Regions from separate parts of the Streptomyces sp. NPDC031379 genome, predicted to be linked through region 1. Evidence: riboswitches for the same ligand, from Rfam matches in the RefSeq annotation. Region 1 holds a riboswitch; each other region holds the start of a gene.

Evidence for each region. Region 1 has a riboswitch for cyclic di-AMP ahead of ACZ5CW_RS39185 (M23 family metallopeptidase). Riboswitches for the same ligand answer to the same signal wherever they lie in the genome.
Region 2: another riboswitch for cyclic di-AMP. It lies ahead of ACZ5CW_RS30300 (M23 family metallopeptidase); the one in region 1 lies ahead of ACZ5CW_RS39185 (M23 family metallopeptidase).
Region 3: another riboswitch for cyclic di-AMP. It lies ahead of ACZ5CW_RS02695 (C40 family peptidase); the one in region 1 lies ahead of ACZ5CW_RS39185 (M23 family metallopeptidase).

What each region holds. Positions count from the first base shown of each region.
Region 1 covers NZ_JBVIIT010000042.1:31,373-38,815, reverse strand. The annotation lists gene ACZ5CW_RS39210 (MFS transporter) at 1-562, shown strand, start outside; gene lhgO (L-2-hydroxyglutarate oxidase) at 643-1,860, shown strand; gene trmB (tRNA (guanosine(46)-N7)-methyltransferase TrmB) at 1,902-2,726, shown strand; gene ACZ5CW_RS39195 (PrsW family intramembrane metalloprotease) at 2,841-4,136, shown strand; gene ACZ5CW_RS39190 (aldo/keto reductase) at 4,205-5,149, opposite strand; gene ACZ5CW_RS39185 (M23 family metallopeptidase) at 5,244-6,278, opposite strand; cyclic di-AMP (ydaO/yuaA leader) riboswitch at 6,288-6,454, opposite strand; gene ACZ5CW_RS39180 (PP2C family protein-serine/threonine phosphatase) at 6,689-7,443, opposite strand, start outside.
Region 2 covers NZ_JBVIIT010000023.1:157,310-164,752, forward strand. The annotation lists gene ACZ5CW_RS30280 (MBL fold metallo-hydrolase) at 1-69, opposite strand, end outside; gene ACZ5CW_RS30285 (Glu/Leu/Phe/Val dehydrogenase dimerization domain-containing protein) at 352-1,536, shown strand; gene ACZ5CW_RS30290 (TetR/AcrR family transcriptional regulator) at 1,651-2,271, shown strand; gene ACZ5CW_RS30295 (SGNH/GDSL hydrolase family protein) at 2,614-3,399, opposite strand; gene ACZ5CW_RS30300 (M23 family metallopeptidase) at 3,658-4,578, opposite strand; cyclic di-AMP (ydaO/yuaA leader) riboswitch at 4,584-4,740, opposite strand; gene ACZ5CW_RS30305 (alpha-galactosidase) at 5,051-7,123, opposite strand; gene ACZ5CW_RS30310 (tyrosine-protein phosphatase) at 7,294-7,443, shown strand, end outside.
Region 3 covers NZ_JBVIIT010000001.1:575,160-582,602, reverse strand. The annotation lists gene ACZ5CW_RS02710 (esterase/lipase family protein) at 217-1,083, shown strand; gene ACZ5CW_RS02705 (M23 family metallopeptidase) at 1,368-2,867, shown strand; gene pcrA (DNA helicase PcrA) at 2,901-5,390, opposite strand; cyclic di-AMP (ydaO/yuaA leader) riboswitch at 5,677-5,847, shown strand; gene ACZ5CW_RS02695 (C40 family peptidase) at 5,856-6,845, shown strand; gene ACZ5CW_RS02690 (tellurite resistance/C4-dicarboxylate transporter family protein) at 7,085-7,443, shown strand, end outside.

The DNA of each region.
Region 1 (7,443 bases):
CGGCGACGAGGGGGTCGACCTGGCGCAGGCCGCCCTGGAACGCAACCGCGGACTGGCGACCGCACGCACCATGAGCTTCTTCCGGCTGGTCGAGGCGCGGGCCCACGCGCGCGCGGGAGACGCGCAGGCCGCCGGCGCGGCGCTGAAGGCGTCCGAGAGCTGGCTCGAGCGGTCCAGGGAGGGCGACAGCGACCCGTCCTGGCTCGGTTTCTACGGCTACGACCGGTTCGCCGCCGATGCCGCCGAGTGCTACCGCGACCTGAAGGCGCCGCGGCAGGTCCGGCGGTTCACCGAGCAGGCACTGTCGAAGCCGACGGAGGAGTTCGTGCGCTCGCACGGGCTGCGGCTGGTCGTCTCCGCGGTGGCCGAGCTGGAGTCCGGCAACCTGGACGCGGCCTGCGAGCAGGGGGTGCGGGCCGTGGAGGTGGCCGGGCGGATCTCGTCGGCGCGGACGACGGAGTACGTGAAGGACCTCCTGCACCGGCTGGAGCCGTACGGGGACGAGCCGCGGGTGGTGGAGCTGCGGGAACGGGCCCGTCCGCTTCTGATGACGACGGCGTAGCGCCGCCCCGCTCGCCTGCACTGCCGTTCCCCGCGTTTGAAGCGACTGTCAGTGGCGCAGTGCACTATCGGTAGCGGGAGGTGGTGCAGGTGCCGGTCGGGGCGTACGACTGCGACGTGCTGGTGGTCGGCGGGGGGATCGTCGGGCTGTCGACGGCGTATGCGATCACGCGGGCCGCGCCGGGTACGCGGGTGACCGTGCTGGAGAAGGAGCCGGGGCCGGCCCGGCACCAGACGGGGCGCAACAGCGGGGTGATCCACAGCGGGATCTACTACCGGCCGGGCTCGCTCAAGGCGCGGTACGCGGTGCGGGGCGCCGCCGAGATGGTGAAGTTCTGCGCCGAGTACGGCATCGCGCACGCCGTCACCGGCAAGCTGATCGTCGCCACCGAGCGGGAGGAGCTGCCGCGGCTCCACGCACTCGTGCAGCGCGGGCGGGAGAACGGGATTCCGGTGCGGGAGCTGGGGCCCGCGCAGATCACCGAGTACGAACCCGAGGTGCGCGGCCTCGCCGCCATACACGTCGGCACGACCGGCGTGTGCGACTTCGTGGGGGTCGCGCGGCAGCTGGCCGCGGCGTCCGGGGCGGAGATCCGCTACGGCGCGCGGGTCGTGCGGGTGGACCGGCGGCCGGATCGGGGCGTGGCCGTGCTCACCGCCGGCGGGGACGTCGTCCGGGCGCGTGTGCTGGTGAACTGCGCCGGGCTGTACTGCGACGAGGTGGCGCGGCTGACCGGGGACGAGCCAGAGGTGCGGATCGTGCCGTTCCGCGGGGAGTACTACGAGCTGGCGCGGCCCGAGCTGGTGCGAGGGCTGGTCTATCCGGTGCCGGACCCGGCGTTCCCGTTCCTCGGGGTGCATCTGACCCGGGGCATCGACGGGGGCGTGCACGTCGGGCCGAACGCGGTGCCGGCGCTGGCCCGGGAGGGATACGGCTGGGGGGTCGTACGCCCAGGGGAGCTGGCCGGGACCGTGGCGTGGCCGGGGTCGTGGGCGATCGCCCGGCGGCACTGGCGGTACGGCGCCGGGGAGCTGCGGCGGTCGGTGTCCAAGGGGGCGTTCGTGGAGGCGGTGCGCAGGCTGTTGCCCGGGGTGGAGTCCGGGGACCTGGTGCGGGCCCCCGCCGGGGTGCGGGCGCAGGCGGTGCTGCGGGACGGGACGCTCGTGGACGACTTCCTGATCCGGGAGGGGGCGCGGGCGGTGCACGTCCTCAACGCGCCGTCACCCGCGGCCACCGCTTCGCTCCCGATCGGACGGGAGGTGGGGCGGCGGGTGCTCGATCTGCTGGGCGCGCTGTAGTGCGAGGGGGCCGTTCCGCGGCGCCGTAAAATCGTCTTACTGTGTCTGACTCCGTGAACACCCCCGAAGCTCCGCCGTCGGCCCCGCAGGCCCCCGGTGCCTCCATCCGGCACACCCGGACCAAGGGGGAACCCAGGTTTCCCGACGGGCCGAAGGCCGATCCGGCCGGGTCGCACTTCGAGCGGCGGATCCGCAGTTTCCAGCCGCGGCGCAGCCGGGTGACGGCCGGGCAGGCCGACGCCCTGCAGCGGCTGTGGCCGAAGTGGGGGCTGGACATCGACGGGCAGCGGGTCATCGATCCGGCCGAGCTGTTCGGGAACGGCAACCCCGTCGTGCTGGAGATCGGCTTCGGGATGGGTGAGGCCACCGCCCGGATGGCCGCCGCCGACCCGGACACCAACGTCCTCGCGGTCGACGTGCACACCCCGGGGCAGGGCAATCTGCTCAATCTCGCCGACCAGAACGGCCTGTCCAACGTCCGGGTGGGCAACGGGGACGCGATCATCCTGCTCCGGGAGATGCTCCGCCCCGACTCGCTGGACGGGCTGCGCGTGTACTTCCCCGACCCCTGGCCCAAGAAGCGGCATCACAAGCGGAGACTCATCCAGCCCGAGTTCCTGTCGCTCGCCGCGACCCGGCTGAAGCCCGGCGCGACCGTGCACTGCGCGACCGACTGGGAGGAGTACGCCGAACAGATGCTCGAGGTGCTCAGCGCGCATCCGGACTTCGAGAACACGCAGGCGGGGGGCGGTTTCGCGCCACGCCCCGAGTTCCGGCCGCTGACCCGTTTCGAGGGGCAGGGACTGGACAAGGGACATGTGGTGAACGATCTCCTCTTCCGGCGCGTACCGCACCGGGACCGATAGCCGGGCCGGTACGGAACCGGCGGGCGGGGCCGGCGGGCAGGTTCGGCGCCAGGCCCTGCGGCCCGGTCCGACAAACCGATAGCCCCTCGTTCCGTCACCGTTAGGGTCGATGCCGTGGCCAGCAGTGCTCCGTACCCGACACCCCCCACCAGCCCCGGCGCCGGGGTGCTCCGTCACCCGCACTGGTGGCAGCGCGGATGGGTGCGGTACGGGGCGCTGATCACGCTGCTGGCGCTGTCCGGGCTGGTGATCCTCGCGCTCGTGCGGCGGCAGACCGGCACGGAGGGGTTCCTGGTCGGGCTCGGACTCGCGGTGCTGCCCGTGCCCTGGCTGACGGCCGCCTTCCGGTGGCTGGACCGGGTGGAGCCGGGCCCCTGGCGGAACCTGGTCTTCGCCTTCGCCTGGGGCGCCTGCGCGGCGGCGCTGATAGCCATCGTCGCGAACACCTTCGCGACCAAGTGGATAGCCACCGCCACCGCCGATCCGGCCAATGCCGACACCCTCGGCGCCACCGTGATAGCGCCGATCGTGGAGGAGTCCGCCAAGGCCGCGGCCGTGCTGCTGGTCTTCCTCTTCCGCAGACGCCACTTCACCGGACTCGTGGACGGGATGGTGATCGCCGGGATCACCGCCACCGGTTTCGCGTTCACCGAGAACATCCTCTACCTCGGTACGGCCTTCGGGACCGACCAGATGACCGGCGGACGGGGCATCGCCTCCGTCACCGCCGCGACCTTCTTCGTGCGCATCGTGATGTCCCCGTTCGCGCACCCCCTGTTCACCGTCCTCACCGGCATCGGCTTCGGCGTCGCCGCGCTCTCCGGGGAGCGGCAGCATCTGCGGCGGGTGCTGCTGCCGGTCTGCGGGCTGCTGCTCGCGATGAGCATGCACGCCCTCTGGAACGGCTCCTCCACCTTCGGCCAGTACGGGTTCTTCGCCGTCTACGGCGGGTTCATGGTGCCCGCGTTCGGGTTGCTGACCTGGCTCGCGGTCTGGACGCGGCAGCGGGAGCTGCGGACCGTGCGGGAAGAGCTGCCGGCGTACGTGCTGGCCGGGTGGCTGGGGCCGGCCGAGCCGTTCGCGCTCGGGTCGATGCGGGCGCGGCGGATGGCCCGGGAGTACGCCCGGCACCACTTCGGGGGGCGGCCCGCGGCGCGGACGGTGGCTCAGTACGAGGCGTACGCCACCTCGCTCGCGTTCCTGCGGCACCGGGGGCGGCAGGGGCGGGCCGGGGCCGACTTCGTCGTACGGGAGCGGGAGTTGCTGACCGAGCTGTGGCAGCGCAGGGGCATGGCGCGGCCGGCCCTGGAGTACGCGGCCAGGGCTTCCGCTCCGACACCGGTGTACTGGGCACCGCCGTACGGGTACCCGGCGGTGCCCCATCCCGCGTACAACCCGTATCGCACCTAGGGGGTTCGGGCAGCCGGGCACCGCCGGTACGGGCGCTTGCCGTCGCGGTGGAACCGGGGTGACCGGTCCTACGCCGAGGCTTCCGTCAGCCTGGTCACTTCCTGGTCCGTCAGCTTCAGGTCCGCCAAGCCCAGCAGGGCCGGGAGTTGTTCCGGCGTGCGGGCGGAGGCGATGGGGGCCGTGATCGTCGGCTGGGCCGCGAGCCAGGCCAGGGCGATGGTGGCGGCCGGGGCCTCGTGGGCGGCGGCGATCTCGTCCAGGGCCGCCAGGACCTTCTGGCCGCGCTCGGAGTCCGCGTACCCCTGGGCCCGGCCGGCGCGGGCGCTGTCCACGGTCGTACCGGGGCGGTACTTGCCGGTCAGGAAGCCCGCGGCGAGGGCGAAGTAGGGCACGGCGGCGAGGCCCTCGCGGACGGCCAGGTCCCGCAGCGGGCCCTCGTAGGTGTCGCGGGAGACCAGGTTGTAGTGGGGCTGGAGGGCGACGTAGCGGGCGAGGCCCTCGCGGTCGGAGAAGTCCAGGGAGGCCTGGAGGCGTTCGGGGGTGATGTTGGAGGCGGCGATGTGCCGGACCTTGCCGGCCTTCACCAGCTCGTCCAGCGCGCCGATGATCTCCTCCACCGGCACCTCGGGCTTGTCGAAGTGCGTGTAGTAGAGGTCGATGTGGTCGGTGCCCAGGCGGCGCAGGGAGGCGTCGGCGGCGGCCTTGATGGTGGTGGCGGACAGACCCTGGTACTCGGGGTGCTGACTGACCTTGGTCGCGATGACCACGTCGTCGCGGTTGCCACGGGCCTTGACCCACCTGCCGATGATCGTCTCCGACTCGCCGCCCTGGTGGCCCTCGATCCAGGCGGAGTAGGAGTCGGCGGTGTCGACGAAGTTGCCGCCGGCGGCCGCGTAGGCGTCGAGGACGGCGAAGGAGGTCTCCTCGTCGGCGGTCCAGCCGAAGACGTTGCCGCCGAGGGAGAGCGGGAAGACCTCGAGGTCGGAGGAGCCGAGTGTGCGCAGAGAAGTCATGCTCCACGTCAACGCCGACGGCAGATGATCGCATTCCGCCGTCGGCGCCAAGATCCCGCAAAGGGGTGCCCCCGCGGGCTCCCGGAGGGACGTGTCAGGGGTTGAGGCCCTTGTCCCGCAGCCATGCCATCGGGTCGATGCCGGTGGACTGGCCGCCCGGGTGGACCTCCAGGTGGAGGTGCGGGCCGGTGACGTTGCCGGTGGCGCCGACGCGGCCGATGACGTCGCCGGTGGAGACCTTCTGGCCGACGGAGACACTGATCGAGGACTGGTGGCAGAACCACAGCTCGGTGCCGTCGTCGAGGGTGAGGACCGTGCGGTAGCCGTAGGAGCCGGCCCAGCCCGCCTGGGTGATCGTGCCGGTGTGGACGGCCTTGATGAGGGTGCCCGTGGGAGCCGCGAAGTCGAGGCCGGTGTGGTAGCCGGAGGACCACATCGAGCCGGCCTGGCCGAACGTCGAGGTGAGCGTGTACGAGGAGGTCGGCAGCGCGTACTGCTTGGCCAGCTCGGCCAGCCGCTTGGCCTCGGCGGCCTTCTCGGCGTCGGCCTCCGCCTTCTCCTTGGCGGCGGCGGCCTTGGTGGCGGCTTCCTTCTCCGCCTTCGCGGCGGCGTCCGCGGTCTGCTTCTCGGCGGCGGCGAGTGCCACGGCGGTGGCCTTGCTGTCGGCCTTGCTCTGCTGCTGCTCGGCCTGGGCCATGATCCGGTTGCGCAGGGCCTCGCCCGCGTCGGCGTCCTGCTCGGTGTCGGCGGAGGTCACGCCGACGTCGCTGAGCGCGGTCGTGGCGGTGGCCTCGGGTGCCGGGGCGGAGTCGTCCTCGAAGAGCGAGCCGACGGAGGGCAGGTCCGGCAGGGAGATGGAGACCGGCGGCTTGCCGGTGTTGGCGCTGGCCATGCCGCCCGCGCCGACCGCGGCGATCACGCCGACGCCGAGAACGGTGGAGCTGCGGGCGAACCCGCCGCGCTGCTTGGCGACACGGTGCCGGCCGCGGACCGGGGCGACGGAGTCCTCGGTGGGATTCCACTCCTCCCAGGGGCCCTCCTCGGCGCGGTAGGAGCCGTAACCGAAGGTCTCGGTCTCACGCTGAGCCGGTATGAACGGGGCTTCTGGGGCAGGGCGGTTGGACGCCACGCGGGCGTGCTCCTTTCCTTCCTCCGCCTACCGGGTTAGCTGACGGGTTCGGAGCAGGAAGGTCTCCTACGCGCGTATACCAGGCGTGGACTCAGCGAGTTCACGTCGGTGTCCGCGTGATTCACCCCAAGGTGGTGGTTCCCCGGTTCCCTTGCGGGATTCGGCGCATGCGCACGGAGCCGCCTCTTGTGACGGCTGGGACGACCGCGCTGCGTTATCGAACGTTAATAGACGTGCCAGGCACTTTCCAAGCCGTTCGGCTTGATCATTAACCTTTTCGGCCGCGGACTTACCTGCCAGGACCGCTGCAAATCGGGCGAGTTGGCCGCGGTTCAGGAGTCACAGAAGTTTTGATGGTGACTCAGATGTTATGCGCACGGCGGTCGACCGGTCACCCTCGGTGAGGCTGCTCATGGCTGCCGTACGGCGAGCAGCGCCATGTCGTCCGTCATCCCGCCGCCGGAGTGGCGCCGCACCTCCGCGGCGAGCCGGCCGAGCAGTGCGCCGGGGTCGGGGAAGGCACGTCCGGCGAGCCGTCGTTCGGGTTCGTAGAACCGGCCGTGGGCGTCCCGGGCCTCGGACAGACCGTCGGTGTAGAGCAGCAGGGTGGCCCCGCTCGGAAAGGCGGCCTCCAGCGTCCGGTCGGGCCACATGCCGAGGTCGCCCATGCCGAGCGGCAGCGCGGGCTCGTGCGCGGTCAGGATGCGCAGGGTGCCGTCGGCGTGCAGCAGCAGCGGGGAGGGATGGCCGCGGTTGAGGACGCGTACGACGCCGTCGCCGTGCGGGAGTTCGGCGAGGACGGCGGTGGTGAAGCCCTCGAACGCGTCGATGCCGTCCCGCCGGGTGCCTTCGCGGGCCAGCGCCCGCTCCAGCCGCTCGGCGACCGCCTCCAGCGTGGTCTCCTGCTCGGCCGCCTCCCGGAACGCCCCGATCAGCACGGCGACGGCGGCGACCGCGCCCAGGCCCTTGCCGCGCACGTCCCCGACGACCAGCCGGACGCCGTGCGGGCTGTCCTGCACCGCGTAGAGGTCGCCGCCGATGAACGCGTCCTGGCGTGCCGCCTCGTAGCGGGCGGCGATCTCGAAGCCGCCGATCCGTGCGGCGGGCTCGGGCAGGACGGCCCGCTGTGCGGCCTCGGCGATCTCCCGGGCGGAGGCGAGCCGCC
Region 2 (7,443 bases), on a different contig from region 1:
CGGGTCCGCGCCGAAGGCCGCGGGCCGCAAGCCGCGGAGCCCGGAGCTCAAGGAACGCAAACCGGTCACGGTACCTCCAGGGGAAGTGGCTGAGGTCCTCCATTATGGTCGGCGCCTCCGACAGCCCCGGGCCGCCGGGTCACCACTCCGCTCCCGGCGGGCGTTACTGAATATCGATTCAGCACGTTGACAGGGCGCGCAGCGACTCCCGATACTGACCCGCGGTTCAGTAGCATCCGCCCCCGCCCCCGCCGTCGGCGACCCCGGGCCCCCTGGAGGCACCATGTCGGCCCGTGTCCCGTCAGAGCCCTCGACCGGCCCCGCCTCGATCACCGTCCCCCAGGAGACCCCATGACCGCCCCGGCTCCCCTGATGTCGCTCGTCTGGACCGATCACGTCACCGGCCGCCAGGGCTTCCTGGTCGTGGACCGGCTGGTGCGGGGCGTGGCGAGCGGCGGGCTGCGGATGCGTCCGGGCTGCACCCTTCGGGAGGTGACCGGGCTCGCCCGCGGCATGACGATGAAGGAGGCCCTGCACTACGACCCCGCGGGGCGCTACATCCCGCTCGGCGGCGCCAAGGGCGGCCTCGACTGCGATCCGCAGGCACCGGAGGCGTACGGGCTGCTGGTGCGCTACCTGCGCGCCATGCGGCCGTACATCGAGAGCTTCTGGACCACCGGCGAGGATCTCGGCCTGACCCAGGACCTGGTGGACCGCGCCGCCGCCGAGGCGGGCCTGGTCTCCTCCATCCAGGCGGTGTACCCGCTGCTGGACGACGAGACGGCGGCCCGCGAGCGGCTCGCGGACGCCTTCGCGGTCGAGGTGGACGGCATCGGCCTGGACGAGCTGGCCGGCGGCTGCGGTGTCGCCGAGGCGGTGCTCGCGGCCCTGGACCGGGCGTCGGCGCCGTACGCGGGCACCCGGGTCGCCGTGCAGGGCCTCGGCACGATGGGCGGGGCCACCGCACGCTTCCTCGCGCGCGCGGGTCTGACCGTGGTGGCGGTCGCCGACGTCAAGGGCACGATCGCCAACCCCGCGGGGCTCGACGTCGAGGCGCTGCTGGCCGCTCGGGACGCCTACGGCACCGTCGACCGGCGCGTGCTGCGCCACGGAGACCGCGAACTGCCCGGTGACGCCTGGTTGTCCACCGGGGCGGAGGTGCTGGTGCCGGCGGCCGTGTCGTACGCGATCGACACCGCCGACCAGGAGGGGATCACCGCCCGCTGGATCGTCGAGGCCGCGAACATGCCCGTACTGCCCCGGGCGGAGGCGCTGCTGGCCGCGCGCGGCGTGACGGTTCTGCCGGACGTGGTGGTCAACTCCGGGACCAACGCCTGGTGGTGGTGGACCCTGTTCGGCGACATCGGCGCGGACGCCGACGAGGCGTTCGCGCACATCCGGCGCTCGATGCGCACCCTGGTCGGCCTGATGCTCGACCGCGCGGAGGCCGACGGTACGACCCCGCGCGCGGCCGCCCACGCCCTGGCCGCCGACCGGCTGCCGGTGATCGCGGAACGCTTCGGGTGGTACCGGTGACGGGCCCGAGCGAACCTCGCCCGGACGCGGACGCGCTCTTCGCCCCCCGGCACCGAACTGCTCGAGCACAGAGCCCGTTCGGTGCCGTGCGCGACGACGGACTAGGGTGACCGCGTGGCGAGAGTGCGGTTGAGCGTGGCCGAGCGGCGGGAGGAGCTGCTGCGGGCCGCCATCGAGCAGATCGAGGCGCGGGGCGTGGCGGCGGTCAGGATCGCCGACGTGGCCTCGGCGCTCGGTGTGAGCAACGCGCTGGTGCTGTACCACTTCTCGACCAAGGAGAAGCTGGTCGCCGCCGCGTTCACGTACGCGGCCGAGGACGACCTCAGGCATCTGCGCAAGCTGCTCGGGCGCCGGACGTCCGCGCTGCGCCGACTGCGGTCGGCGGTGCGCTGGTACGCGCCCACCGGTCAGGCCAAGGGCTGGCGGCTGTGGATCGAGGGCTGGGCCGTGGCCCTGCGGGAGCCCGCCCTGCGGGAGGTCACCCGGGACCTGGACAAGCAGTGGAAGGCGGCGATCACCGAGGTCGTCGCCGAGGGCGTCGCGGCGGGCGAGTTCGTGTGCCCCGACCCGGCCGGTGCCGCGCTGCGGCTGACCGCGCTGCTGGACGGGCTGGCCGTACAGCTGACGTCGTACCCGGGCGGCGTGCCGCGCTCTCGGGCGCAGGAGTGGGTCGACGACGCCCTCGCCCGCGAACTGGGGCTCGACCGGGCGGCGTTGACCGACCGACAGCGCTGACCACTCCAAAGGCTCCGGGCGGGATCACACGCCGCACCGACCGCCCGTCCCGTCGCCCGCCGCGGCCGCGGCCGGAGACTCGGCCCGACTCACCCGCGACTCGAAGCGCCGCCCGGACACGGCCGCGGCACGAGACGCCGCCCGGAACACCCCCGACGGTCGAGACGCCCCGACACGGCCGCGGCTTCGAGCGCCGGTCCGACAAAGCAACGGCCTGTGACGCCCGTCCGGCGCGGGGACGGCTCGGGTCGGCGGTTGGGCCCGGTCGGGGCTGGGAGCGTCGGACGGATGCGGACGTGCCCCGGGCCGCGCGGTGCGCGGGCCGGGGCAGGGGCGGTGGGGTCAGGCCACGGAGGCGATCCGCATCTTGATGTCGTCCGGCGACAAGGTGCCCTTCGCCGTCACATGGTCGCCGGAGGACTCGCCGCGCAGCCGGCGGCCGATCCACGGGACGAGGTACTCGCGGGCCCAGTGGACGTCGTCGCGGCGGACCTCCAGGGTGCCCCGGGGCGGCAGCGGCGGCCACGGCTGCTCCGGGTCGGCCGGGACGTCGAGACCGAGGGCCTGCCCGGCCCGCAGTGCCACGCGCGTGTGCCCCTCGGGTGAGAGGTGGAGGCGGTCGCTGTCCCAGGCCCGGCGGTCCTGTACGGACTTGAGGGACCACAGGTCGAGTACGGGACAGTCGTACCGGTCGGCGATCGCGCGGACATGCCCGTTGTACGTGGCGATCTTGCCGCGCAGGTGCTTGAGCAGGGGAACGCCCCGGGTGTCGAAGCCGGTCGTCACCATCACCGTGCCCGCGACCTCGGTCAGCCGGGCCACGGCCCGCTCGAACCGCTCGGCCACCTCGTCCGGGTCGGTGCCCGGACGGATGATGTCGTTGCCGCCGGCGCAGAAGGAGACCAGATCCGGGGCCATACCTGCGGCCTTGGGGACCTGGTCGGCCACGATCTGGTCCAGCAGCTTCCCGCGCACGGCGAGGTTGGTGTACTGGAAGTCGCCCTCGGGACGCCGGTCGGCGAGGAGGACCGCGAACCGGTCGGCCCAGCCCACGAACGCCCCGTCGGGGCCGAGGTCGCCGACGCCCTCGGTGAAGCTGTCCCCCACCGCCACGTACGACCCGATCACTGATCTGTTGTCATTCTTCGAATCGTCTGCCACGTCGGACCATGATTCACCTATGGATGTGACCTACGCGACCGTAGGCGGGGGTTGACGAGCGGTGAGATGAGACACTCTTAAATACTTTGCCAACCCAGGAATACGTTCGCGATCAGGCATGTTGAGGGTGCGATCGCCACGCGGACACACCGAAGGCCGGACCCGGGGATCAGGGGTCCGGCCTTCGGAGGCGTGTCAGGCAGGGGGTTTCGGGCGACGCGGTCCTCAGCCGACCGGGACGCCGTGCTGGCGGAGGTAGCCGACCGGGTCGATGTCGGAGCCGTAGTCCGGCGTGGTGCGGATCTCGAAGTGCAGGTGCGGGCCGGTGACGTTGCCGGTGGCGCCGGACAGGCCGACCTGCCGGCCCGCGGTCACGGTCTGGCCGGCCGAGACGGAGAGCTGCGAGAGGTGGGCGTACTGGGCGTAGTGGCCGTCTTCGAGCTTGATGACGACCTGGTTGCCGTAGGCCCCGCCCCAGCCCGCCGAGACGACCGTGCCCGCGCCGACGGCCTTGAGGGAGGTGCCGGTCGGGACGACGAAGTCGACGCCGGTGTGGTAGCCGCTGGACCACATGCTGCCGGCCACGTGGTAGCCGGTGCCGACGGTGGCGCCGGCCACCGGGAGGGTGAAGCCGGTGGCGGTGGCCGTCGAGGGGGCGGAGCCGGACGACTTGGCCGGGGCCGCCTGCGTCCCGGAGGACTTGGCGGCGGTCGAGGCCTGGGGCTCGGCCGCGGTGGACTGCGGGGTGGCTGGCTCGGTGCGGGTCTGCGCGGCCTTCTTGCCGAGCGTGAGTTCGAGGCCCGGGTGGATCAGCGCGGGGTCGGCGCCGATGGCCTGCCGGTTGTCCTCGTAGAGCTGGTGCCAGCCGCCGCTGACGTGCTGCCGGCCGGCGATCGCGGAGAGGCAGTCGCCGGACTTCACCGTATAGGTGCGCACCGTCGAATCCGGCTGTGCCGCGGTCTTCTTCGCCGTGACGGGAAGGGACTGCACGGTCTTTCCGGAAACGGACTGCGCCGGGGTGGCGGCGTGCGCTCCGATGGCTCCGATGAGCGGCAGGGCCAGCGCGGCGCCGCCGGTTCCGGCGACGGCGATGGAGCGGGAAAAACGCGGGGTCTTGGGACGTCGGTGCTTACCCTTCGCGGGCATGGCGCAATTCCTCTCCGACGCCTGCGAGGTCAGCTGTCGGGTTCGGGCTGGAGCTGCCCGGCCGCGCGGTGCGCGACTTCACCCCTAGCCTGTCGCGGAGACCGGACAGGCAGTCGTACCTGGTGGGTCCCCCGCTCCTGCCGGACACGGGTCAAGTGTGTGCGGGCTCCGGGCGGCGGCAGGATTCGGCGTTCCGTCCGGATTGGTGGCGAACGTAAGCGAGCACGACGTACGGAAACAAGCAGCCGGTTCCCGCCGTTCCCTCATCCCAAGATCGAAGGCAGGGACAAGCGGTCACCCTGCGTGAATTCGGTGCCGTCTTCGCCTTTCAATTCCCCTTTTCAGGCATAAGAATTACGTGAACATGACGCGCGACACTCCGTCACCGATATGACGCTCCTCACGCACCATCCCGCCACAGGCCCTTATTCCGCGGCGAGTTGGAATTAAGGCGTCAATTCGGTCAGAAGGCTCAGATACGGCGTAGCCGGATAACCGCCGCATCCAGGTCGCCACGCAGCGCGGTGCGCAGCCCGTGGTGCAGCAGGACGGCCCCTCGATGCACTTCGCCCGTTTCGCGGCATTCGTACGCCGCTGTCGGGTCGAGTCCGCGCAGCCGCACCGCCGGCACCGGCTCGCCGTAGCTCTGCGCCTGCAGCCAGGCGAGGACCACCGTCTCGTCATCGAGGACGTACTGGACGGCACTCAGACCGCCCGTCGGGGGCCGCAGCCGGTACAGCTCGCCGCGCTGGACGACCGGGCGGATCTCCTTGTACAGCTCCACCCACCGCCGGGCCTCCGCCAGCTCCTCCTCGGTCCACTCCGTGAGGTCACCGCCGACACCGAGGACGCCGGCCATGGCGCTGACGAAGCGGAACCGCAGCGAACTGACCCGGCCGTTGAGCTGGGTGTTCGGGCTGTCGGTGACCCAGGCGGCCATGACCCGGGCGGGGTGGATCTGGGTGAAGCCGTGCTGGATGGCGAGCCGGTCCAGCGGGTCGGTGTTGTCAGAGGTCCACACCTGGTCGGTGCGGCTCATCACCTCGAGGTCGATCCGGCCGCCACCGCCCGAGCAGGACTCGAACGCGACCCCGGGGTGCGCCGCGCGCAGCCGGTCCAGCAGGGCGTACAGGGCCCGGACGTGGTCGACCCACAGGCGCTGCGGATACGCCTCGCCGGGCCAGCCGGCGTCGGTGAAGCAGCGGTTGAAGTCCCACTTCACATAGTCGATCGGAGCACTGGAGAGCAGGGTGTCCAGCTGCTCCCACAGGTACTCCTGGACGTCCTCGCGGGCGAGGTTGAGGACGAGCTGATTGCGCAGTTCCGTCCGCTTCCGTCCGGGTTGGTACTGGACCCAGTCGGGGTGGGCGCGGTAGAGGTCGCTGTCCGGGTTGACCATCTCGGGTTCGACCCAGATGCCGAACCGCATGCCGAGGCCGTGGACCCGGTCGGCGAGGGGCTTGAGGCCGTGCGGGAAGCGGTCGGGGTTGGGCGTCCAGTCACCGAGCCCGGCGCGGTCGCTGGTGCGGGCGCCGAACCAGCCGTCGTCCACCACGAACAGCTCCACGCCGATCTCGGCGGCTCGGCGGGCGAGGGCGGCCTGCTGCTCCTCGGTGATGTCGAAGTCGGTCGCCTCCCAGGAGTTGAACAGCACGGGCCGGTCCTGCTCCGCGTCCGGGATCACGTACGCACGCTGATAGGCGTGCCAGGTACGGCTCGCGCCCCCGAAGCCGCCGTCGCTCCACAGCCCCGCGAAGACCGGGGTGGTGTACGACTCCCCCGGCTGCAGGAGCAGCAGACCCGAGTCGTCGTGGCCGGCGCCGCCGGTGATCTGCACCCGGGCGTCGGGGAGTTGGGCGACGGCGATGCGCCAGGAGCCGGACCAGCCGAGGGCGCAGCCGTAGACCTCGCCGCGCTCCTCGGTGGCGTCGGTGTCGAGCGCCACCCAGGGCAGGTGCTGGTGACCTGTGTGGCCGCGGCGGCTGCCGATGACCTTCTCGCCGTACGTGAGCGGCGCACCGGTGAGCCGGGACTCGGCGGCCCAGCGCCCGTGCAGCTGGGACAGCCGCCAGCCCTCGCGGTCGGGCAGGGTCCAGGTGGCGGCGTCGGCGCGCAGTACCTCCACGCGCGCGTGCCCGCCGTTCTCCACGGTCGCCCAGCGCTCCACGACGTCCCCGCGCATGCGGTAGTGCAGGGTGATCGCCAATCCGTCGTCGTCGAAGCGCAGCCGCAGCTCGTCGCCCTCCGTGTCGTAGGCCTCGAAAGTCCATTCCGTGCCGCGCCGGTCGGCCGTGCGCACGGACAGGGCGGGGCGGACGAAGCGGGAGCCGCCCTCGACGGGGTACTCCTCGCGGCCGTCGAGCGGGGACTCGAAGGGCCAGTAGCCGGGCAGGGGGCTCACCGCCAGCGCCTCGGCGTCCACGAGCGCGATGCCCGGGCCCCAGTGGAGGTGGAGCAGCTCGTCGGCCTCGGTGAGATGCAGGGCATAACTGCTGGTGGGCCCCGACAGGAGCCAGGTACGACCGTCTTCGGCGATGTCCACCATCGAGACCTCACAGGTGCCAACAGATCCGCTCAAGTATGAACATCATCAGGCCGCGAAGGCCCTGGTGACAATGCCTGTGGACAACTCATTGCCCCAGGAAAGCAATGTCGTATGGTCGACTAGCGCCCGTCGACGAGCCGCGCCGGCGGGGCCGACCGGGAGGAGCCCCCGTGACGCAGCAGGTCCCGTCGACCGAGCCGGAGCTGGCCGGAGTGCGCAATTTCCGTGACGTGGGCGGACTGCCCACCGTGGACGGACGGCGGGTGCGGCACGGTGTGCTGTTCCGCAGCGGGCACCTGGCACACGCGACCGAGGAGGAC
Region 3 (7,443 bases), on a different contig from region 1:
CCATCAAACGACCCCGGAAGCGATCGCTTCCGTCCGTAACGACAAGTACCGCACTTTTGGCGCGTTCCGCCACCCGTCGCGAAGTGAACGAACGTTATCTCCAGCATCCCGCAACCGGCAGTTTTACGGCGCGCAGGGAGGGGGAAATCACATGGTGGGACATCAAGGCACACGGGGGACGGAGCCGTCCTCCGGCGTGCCGACAGGAGGTCGGCCATGAAGGTCACCGGGATACCGCCGCTCTTCCTCCCACTCTGCCGCCGTCTGTGGCCCGGCAGTCTGGCCGGACTCTCCGTGGCGCTGCTCAAGGCGACCGCCCTGGAGGCCGCGATCCTCGCCGGTCATCTCCTGCTGTATCCGACGGGCCTCACCCAGGAACGCCGCGCGACCGGTCTGCCGGCGAGCGACGCGGCGACCGCCGACGGCACCGTTCAACTACCGGTGCGGCCCGGTCCGCCGGTGGTGCTGCTGCACGGTTTCATCGACAACCGTTCGGTGTTCGTGCTGCTGCGCCGCAGTCTCGTCCAGCACGGCAGGCAGCGGGTGGAATCGCTCAACTACTCTCCGCTGACCTGTGACATCCGCGCCGCCGCCGAGCTGCTCGGCCGGCACATCGAGGAGATCTGCGAGCGCACCGGCAGCACGCGGGTCGACATCGTGGGACACAGTCTCGGTGGGCTCATCGCCCGTTACTACGCGCAGTGTCTCGGCGGTGACTCGCGGGTGCGCACCCTCGTCACCCTCGGCACCCCGCACTCCGGGACCCGGGTGGCGCCGCTGGCCAACGCGCACCCGATCGTGCGCCAGATGCGGCCCGGCTCGGAGGTGATCGAGGAGCTGGCCCGGCCCGCGCCCGGCTGCCGTACACGGTTCGTCAGCTTCTGGAGCGACCTGGACTCCGTGATGGTCCCGTTGGAGGCGGCCTGTCTGGAGCACCCCGACCTCGACGCGCGGAACGTCCGGGTGAGCGGCATCGGGCATCTCGCGCTGCCCGTGCACCCCGCCGTGGCGGCCGGGATACGCGAGGCCCTCGACACCGTGCACCCCGGGGACCGGCTCGCCGACGGTCTGACGGTGGCCTAGCGGACCGGACCGCTCGCCGGCTCGCCCGACGGGCGGTCCGGAGGCAGGCCGAAGAGGCAGGGAAAGGGCGCGGCACAGCCGTCGCTCAGGTGACTCACTGTCACCCGAGATCGAACATTCTTCGAACACAAGGCCAAACTCGCGTCCGGCGTCCCCCGAAACACGGCCGAATGCCCGTTTCCGGTCCACGTGAAACCGGCCGAAGATTGTCGCGCCCGCGTACCGCCGGGTACAGTCGCCGCACTGCTCTGGCAGCCCCTGTTGTCGAGGCGAAAGAGAAGTTGGTGAACGACCGTCACCCGTCGGGGATCATGACCACCCCGGCCCCGGCTTCCGACGCCTCCACCCAGCACTACGCTCCGTACGGCACACCGGAAGTCTCCTACGACGACCTCACCACGTACGGCGGCTACGACGCCAACGGTTTTACCGGCGCCACCACCGGCACCACGGGCTACGCCCACGATCCCCTCTTCGGCAGCCTCCCGGGCAGCGAGCAGACCACCGGCGCGTACGACGCCACGCAGTGGCAGACGGGCACCGGCCAGGCCCTGAACTACGACCCCTACGCGGCCCAGCATCACGCCGCCTACGACTCCGGTGTGTACGACGCCACCGCGTGGACGGTCCCGGCGCAGCCCACCGGGAACGACGTGAGCGGTCAGTGGGACGCGAGCGCCTGGCTCCAGTCCGACCAGTCCGCCGGCGCCGACGCCACCCAGCAGTGGGAGTGGGGCACCCAGACCTTCGACACGGGCGCGTACGACGCCACGCAGTGGAACGCGGCCGGCCAGGCCGTGCCGGAGCCCGCGCAGGTTGCCGAACCGTTCGACCAGCAGGCCACCGCCACCTTCGAGCAGGTCGGCGACGCGCACGCGACCGCGGGCTTCGAGCAGGTGCCGTACGAGGACAGCGTCTTCGAGGAGCAGCAGGGCGACGAGGGTGAGCCGGGCGCCACCGGTGAACTGCCCGTCGTGCATGACCTGCTGGACGAGCAGGAGGAGGTCACCCCGCTCCCGGCGCCCCGCGCGGGCTCCCGTGGCGCGGCGCGTTCCCGGCGCCGTACGCCCGCCAAGCGCTCGGCGCTGCTGACCGTCGCCGTGCCCTCGGCCTGCGTGATGGGGGTCGCCGGGATCGCCGCGGCCTCGGTCGGCACCCTGACCGGCGGCTCCGAGGACACCACCGCCTCCGCCCCGGACGCGCACGCGGTGCAGCCGGCGGTCGCCAACAGCAAGCTGGACACCCAGCTCAAGACCCTCTCCGCCGGGGCCGACGACTTCGCCGACCGGGCGAGCCGCACCCAGGAACGGATCGACCTCAAGACGCAGCAGGCGCTGGAGAAGAAGAAGGCCGCGGCGGAGGCAGCGCTCAAGGAGCGACTTCGCCCCAAGTTCGCGCTGCCGGTCGGGCAGCGGGGGCTCAGCGCCTACTACGGCCAGGCGGGCGTGAACTGGATGTCGGTGCACACCGGCATCGACTTCCCGGTCTCCTACGGCACCACGGTGATGGCCGCCACCGACGGCACCGTCACCACCAAGTGGAACAGCGCCTACGGCAACATGATGATCGTGACGGCGAAGGACGGCACGGAGACCTGGTACTGCCACCTCTCCAGCTACCGCGTGGCCTCCGGTGCGGCCATCAAGGCTGGCGAGCCGATCGCCTACTCCGGCAATTCGGGCAACTCCACCGGCCCGCACCTGCACTTCGAGGTACGACCGGTGGGCGGGGCGGCCATAGACCCGTTGCCGTGGCTCCGCAGCCACGGACTGGATCCGACGTAGGACCTGGGGGCTTCGCCCCCAGAACCTCCCCTGCTACAACTTCTCCACCGGCGCGTACCGCAACAGCAGCCGCTTCGGCTTGGTGTCGCCGAAGTCGATCGTCGCCTCCGCGTTCGCGCCCGTGCCCTTCACCCCGACGACCGTGCCGAGCCCGAACTGGTCGTGGGTGACCCGGTCCCCGACGGCCAGTGCGACCACCGGCTTCTCCGCGGTGCGCCGCGTGGCGAACCCGGACGCACCCGACGCCGACGAGCGCGAGCGGGTCGAGGACAGCGAGGCCGCGATCCCCGAGGCCGGACCGGAGGACACCGGCCCCGCCGCACCCGTCCGCTTCCACTGCACATGGGCGGCCGGGATCTCCTCCAGGAAGCGGGAGGGCGGGTTGTACGACGGCTGGCCCCAGGCGCTGCGCATCGCCGACCGCGTCAGGTAGAGCCGCTCCCGCGCGCGCGTGATGCCGACGTACGCCAGGCGCCGCTCCTCCTCCAGCTCCTTGGTCTGGCCGAGAGCGCGCATGTGCGGGAAGACGCCGTCCTCCATGCCGGTCAGGAACACGACGGGGAACTCGAGGCCCTTGGCCGTGTGCAGGGTCATCAGGGTGATGACGCCGTCGCCGTCCTCCTCGTCGGGGATCTGGTCGGAGTCCGCGACCAGGGCGACCCGCTCCAGGAACTCGGCGAGCGTCCCCTGCTCGCCCTCGCCGCGCTCCTGCTCGAACTCCAGGGCCACGGCCGCCAGTTCCTGGAGGTTCTCGATGCGGGTCTCGTCCTGCGGGTCGGTCGAGGCCTGCAACTCGGCCAGGTAACCGGTGCGTTCGAGCACCGCTTCGAGGACGGTCGCCGGTCCCGCGCCGGAAGCGACGATCGTGCGCAGGTCCTCCATCAGCGTGTTGAAGCGCTTGACCGCGTTGGTGGAGCGCGCGGCCATGCCGTACGCCTCGTCGACGCGCTTGAGAGCCTGCGGGAAGCTGATCTTCTCGCGCTGGGAGAGCGCGTCGATCATCGCCTCCGCGCGCTCGCCGATGCCCCGCTTGGGCACATTGAGGATGCGGCGCAGCGGCACCGAGTCCTCGGGGTTGGCGAGGACACGCAGGTAGGCGAGGACGTCCCGGACCTCCTTGCGCTCGTAGAAGCGAACGCCGCCGACGACCTTGTAGGGCAGTCCGACGCGGATGAAGACCTCTTCGAAGACACGGGACTGCGCGTTGGTGCGGTAGAAGACGGCGACGTCCCCGGCCTTCGCCTCGCCCGCGTCCGTGAGGCGGTCTATCTCGTCGGCGACGAACTGGGCCTCGTCGTGCTCGGTGTCGGCGACATAGCCGGTGATCCCCGCGCCCTGGCCGGCGTTGGTCCACAGGTTCTTCGGGCGGCGGGACTCGTTGCGCTCGATGACCGCGTTGGCGGCGGACAGGATGGTCTGCGTGGAGCGGTAGTTCTGCTCCAGCAGGATCGTCGTCGCGTTCGGGTAGTCCTCCTCGAACTGGAGGATGTTGCGGATCGTCGCGCCGCGGAAGGCGTAGATCGACTGGTCCGCGTCGCCCACGACGCAGAGTTCGGCGGGCGGGAGGTCGTGCTCGCCGGGCGGGGCCTCGACGTCTTCGGCGGCGCGGTCGCCGGTGCCGACCAGTTCGCGCACGAGCGCGTACTGGGCGTGGTTGGTGTCCTGGTACTCGTCGACCAGGACGTGCCGGAAGCGGCGGCGGTAGTGCTCGGCGACGTCCGGGAAGGCGCGCAGCAGGTTGACCGTCGTCATGATCAGGTCGTCGAAGTCGAGCGCGTTCGCCTCGCGCAGCCGCGACTGGTACAGCGCGTAGGCCTGGGCGAGGGTCTTCTCGAACCCGTCGGTGGCCTGGGCGGCGAAGTCCTCCTCGTCGATCAGCTCGTTCTTCAGGTTGCTGATCTTGGCGCTGAAGGACTTGGGCGGGAAGCGCTTGGGGTCGAGGTCGAGGTCGCGGCAGACCAAGGCCATCAGGCGCTTGCTGTCGGCTGCGTCGTAGATCGAGAAGGAGGAGGTGAAGCCGAGCTTCTTCGACTCCCGGCGCAGGATCCGTACGCACGCGCTGTGGAAGGTCATCACCCACATCGCGTTCGCGCGCGGGCCGACGAGCTGCTCGACGCGCTCCTTCATCTCGCCGGCGGCCTTGTTGGTGAAGGTGATCGCGAGGATCTGGCCCGGGTGGACGTTCCGCTCGGCGAGCAGGTGGGCGATGCGGTGGGTGAGCACGCGCGTCTTGCCGGAGCCGGCGCCGGCGACGATGAGCAGCGGGGAGCCGGCGTGCACGACCGCGGCGCGCTGGTTCTCGTTCAGCCCCTCCAGGAGTGCCGCCGCGTCGATCGCCGGGCGGGGGGCGCCGTCGCGGTAGTAGGCGTCCCGGTCCGGCGGCGCGTCGAACTTCCCGCCGAACAGATCGTCCGGAATCGGCTCCGGAGCGTGATCGTCCTCGGGCGGTGGCGGAGGCTCCTCCTCGTGCCCGCGAGGGCGCTGGAGGTCCGCCAGGAAGCTGTCGTCAAAGAGGCTGCTCATCGCTCTACGAGTCTAGGGCGCCCCACCGACAAACCGTCCCCGTACCCGGAACCCGGCCCCGCGGCCGGGTCCCGCCCCCGGACGCGAAGCGGCGAGCCGATCGTCGCCCCACCGGCCCCGACCAGCCCCTCACGCTGCGGAACCGCCTGTTCACGCCCACGTGAAACCGACCCCAGGTCACGGAAATGTATCGGACAAACCGCACACCAACCTTCACAGGAGACACACGAGTTGGCTAAGTTGCCGTCAGGCCGCACGACCCCTCTCCGGCGAACGTCGCCGGGCCATGCGGCCTCCGCCGAGTCCGGCGCGCCCCGCACGGTGCCCGGAGCCGGGGACCCACCGATCCTGGGGTGAATCGGCCGACTCCCGCCCGGGACGACGCCGTAGGGCAACCCTTCCGAAGCACCCGCCCGAACCCGACAGCTAACCCGGTAGGCGGCATGTTGGAAGGAGTCGCCTCCCTTGGCGTCGCACCGCAAGCCGCGCCCCGGCGGCACCCTTGGACCGGGCCTGCGCGGCCCCGCCCTGGCCACCGCCGCGTTCACCTCCGTGGCCGTCCTGTCCCAGACGGCCGAGGCCGCTTCCGCCGACGACGGCCGGCCCAGCCTGGAGGAGATCGAGAAGAAGATCGACGAGTTCTACCGCCAGGCCGACTCGACGCCGGAGGAGGAACCGGCGGGCAGGCAGCGGGCGCATACCGAGGAACTGCGCCAGGAGGAAGCGCGGCGGGCGGGCCTGCTCGCCAAGGCCCGCGACGGGTGGATGCCGTTCGCGGCCACCGCGGACACGGCCGCCTCCCTCCTCGAGGAGTATCCGCAGGACCACTTCGCCCAGAGCAGGGTGATGAACCGGCTGGCCTCGCGGGTGAAGGACACGGCCGAGCGGGGCAGGGCCACGAGAATCCCGCAGGCGCCGGACGCCCCGCCCTACGACGTGAAGGCCGCGAAGGCCGCCGTCCAGCACAAGCTCGCCACCACGCGCGGGCTGCTGTCCCGGCTCACCGCCCAGGAGGACGCGCGGCCGGCCGCGCCCGGCCGACGGCAGCCGGCGCAGGCCGGTCCGCAGGCGTACGGGACCGCCGACTCGCGGCAGGCCACCAAGGCCGGGAAGGCGGTCGCCTTCGCCCGGGCCCAGATCGGCAAGCCGTACGTGAGCGGCGCCAGCGGGCCCGGCTCCTACGACTGCGCCGGCCTCACCCAGGCCGCGTGGAAGGCCGCCGGCGTCACCCTCCCGCGCAGCGCCCGGGCCCAGGCCGCCACGGGGACCCCGGTCCCCCTCTCCGACGCGCGCGCCGGTGACCTGGTCTTCTTCCACGACGACAGCAGCCATGTCGGCCTCTGCACGGGCGACGGGATGATGATCCACGCTCCGGAGCCCGGCGCGTACGTCCGCGAGGAGTCCGTCGACCGCGGTGGTGAATCGATCATCCACAGCGTGGTGCGGCCGGCCTGACCGTTCGCTTTCCGGGCCCAGCCCCGCGCCGCCGGGCCCCCGCCCCAGAACGCCTGGCATCCCGCCTCGCCGTGCCGGGCGCCCCGCCCCGCCGTGCCGGGCGCCCCGCCCCGCGGCGCCGCGTCCCCACGCGCGCGTGACGGCGTTCTCGCGGCGTACGCGCGCGTACCCGCGTTTTTGCGCTCCCCGCACGCGTGCCCTGCCCGGCCGGATGCGCCCGGCTGCCTAGCATCGGGCGCATGCCCGGCATCTCAGGTCTGCGTGCGTGGTGGAGGGAGCGGCCTCCCGCGGCCGGGGCCGCCGTGATGGCGACCGGCATCCTGTCGGTGGCCCTGCACACGGCCGGCGACGAGGCGGTCTCCCGGGTGGCGCTGGCGCTGGCCTGCGTCGCCTGGGTGGCGCTGGCCGCCGACTTCGTCCTGCGGTTGCTCGGCGAACGGCAGCGCTGGCTGAGCGAGGCGCGGAGTCCGGGGGCGCTGACCGCCGTCGCCGCCACGACCGTGCTGGGCACCCGGATCTCGATGCTGGGCCGGCAGACCCTGGCCGAGGCCCTGCTGGCACTCGCGGCGCTGCTCTGGCCGGTGCTGCTCGTCCTCGT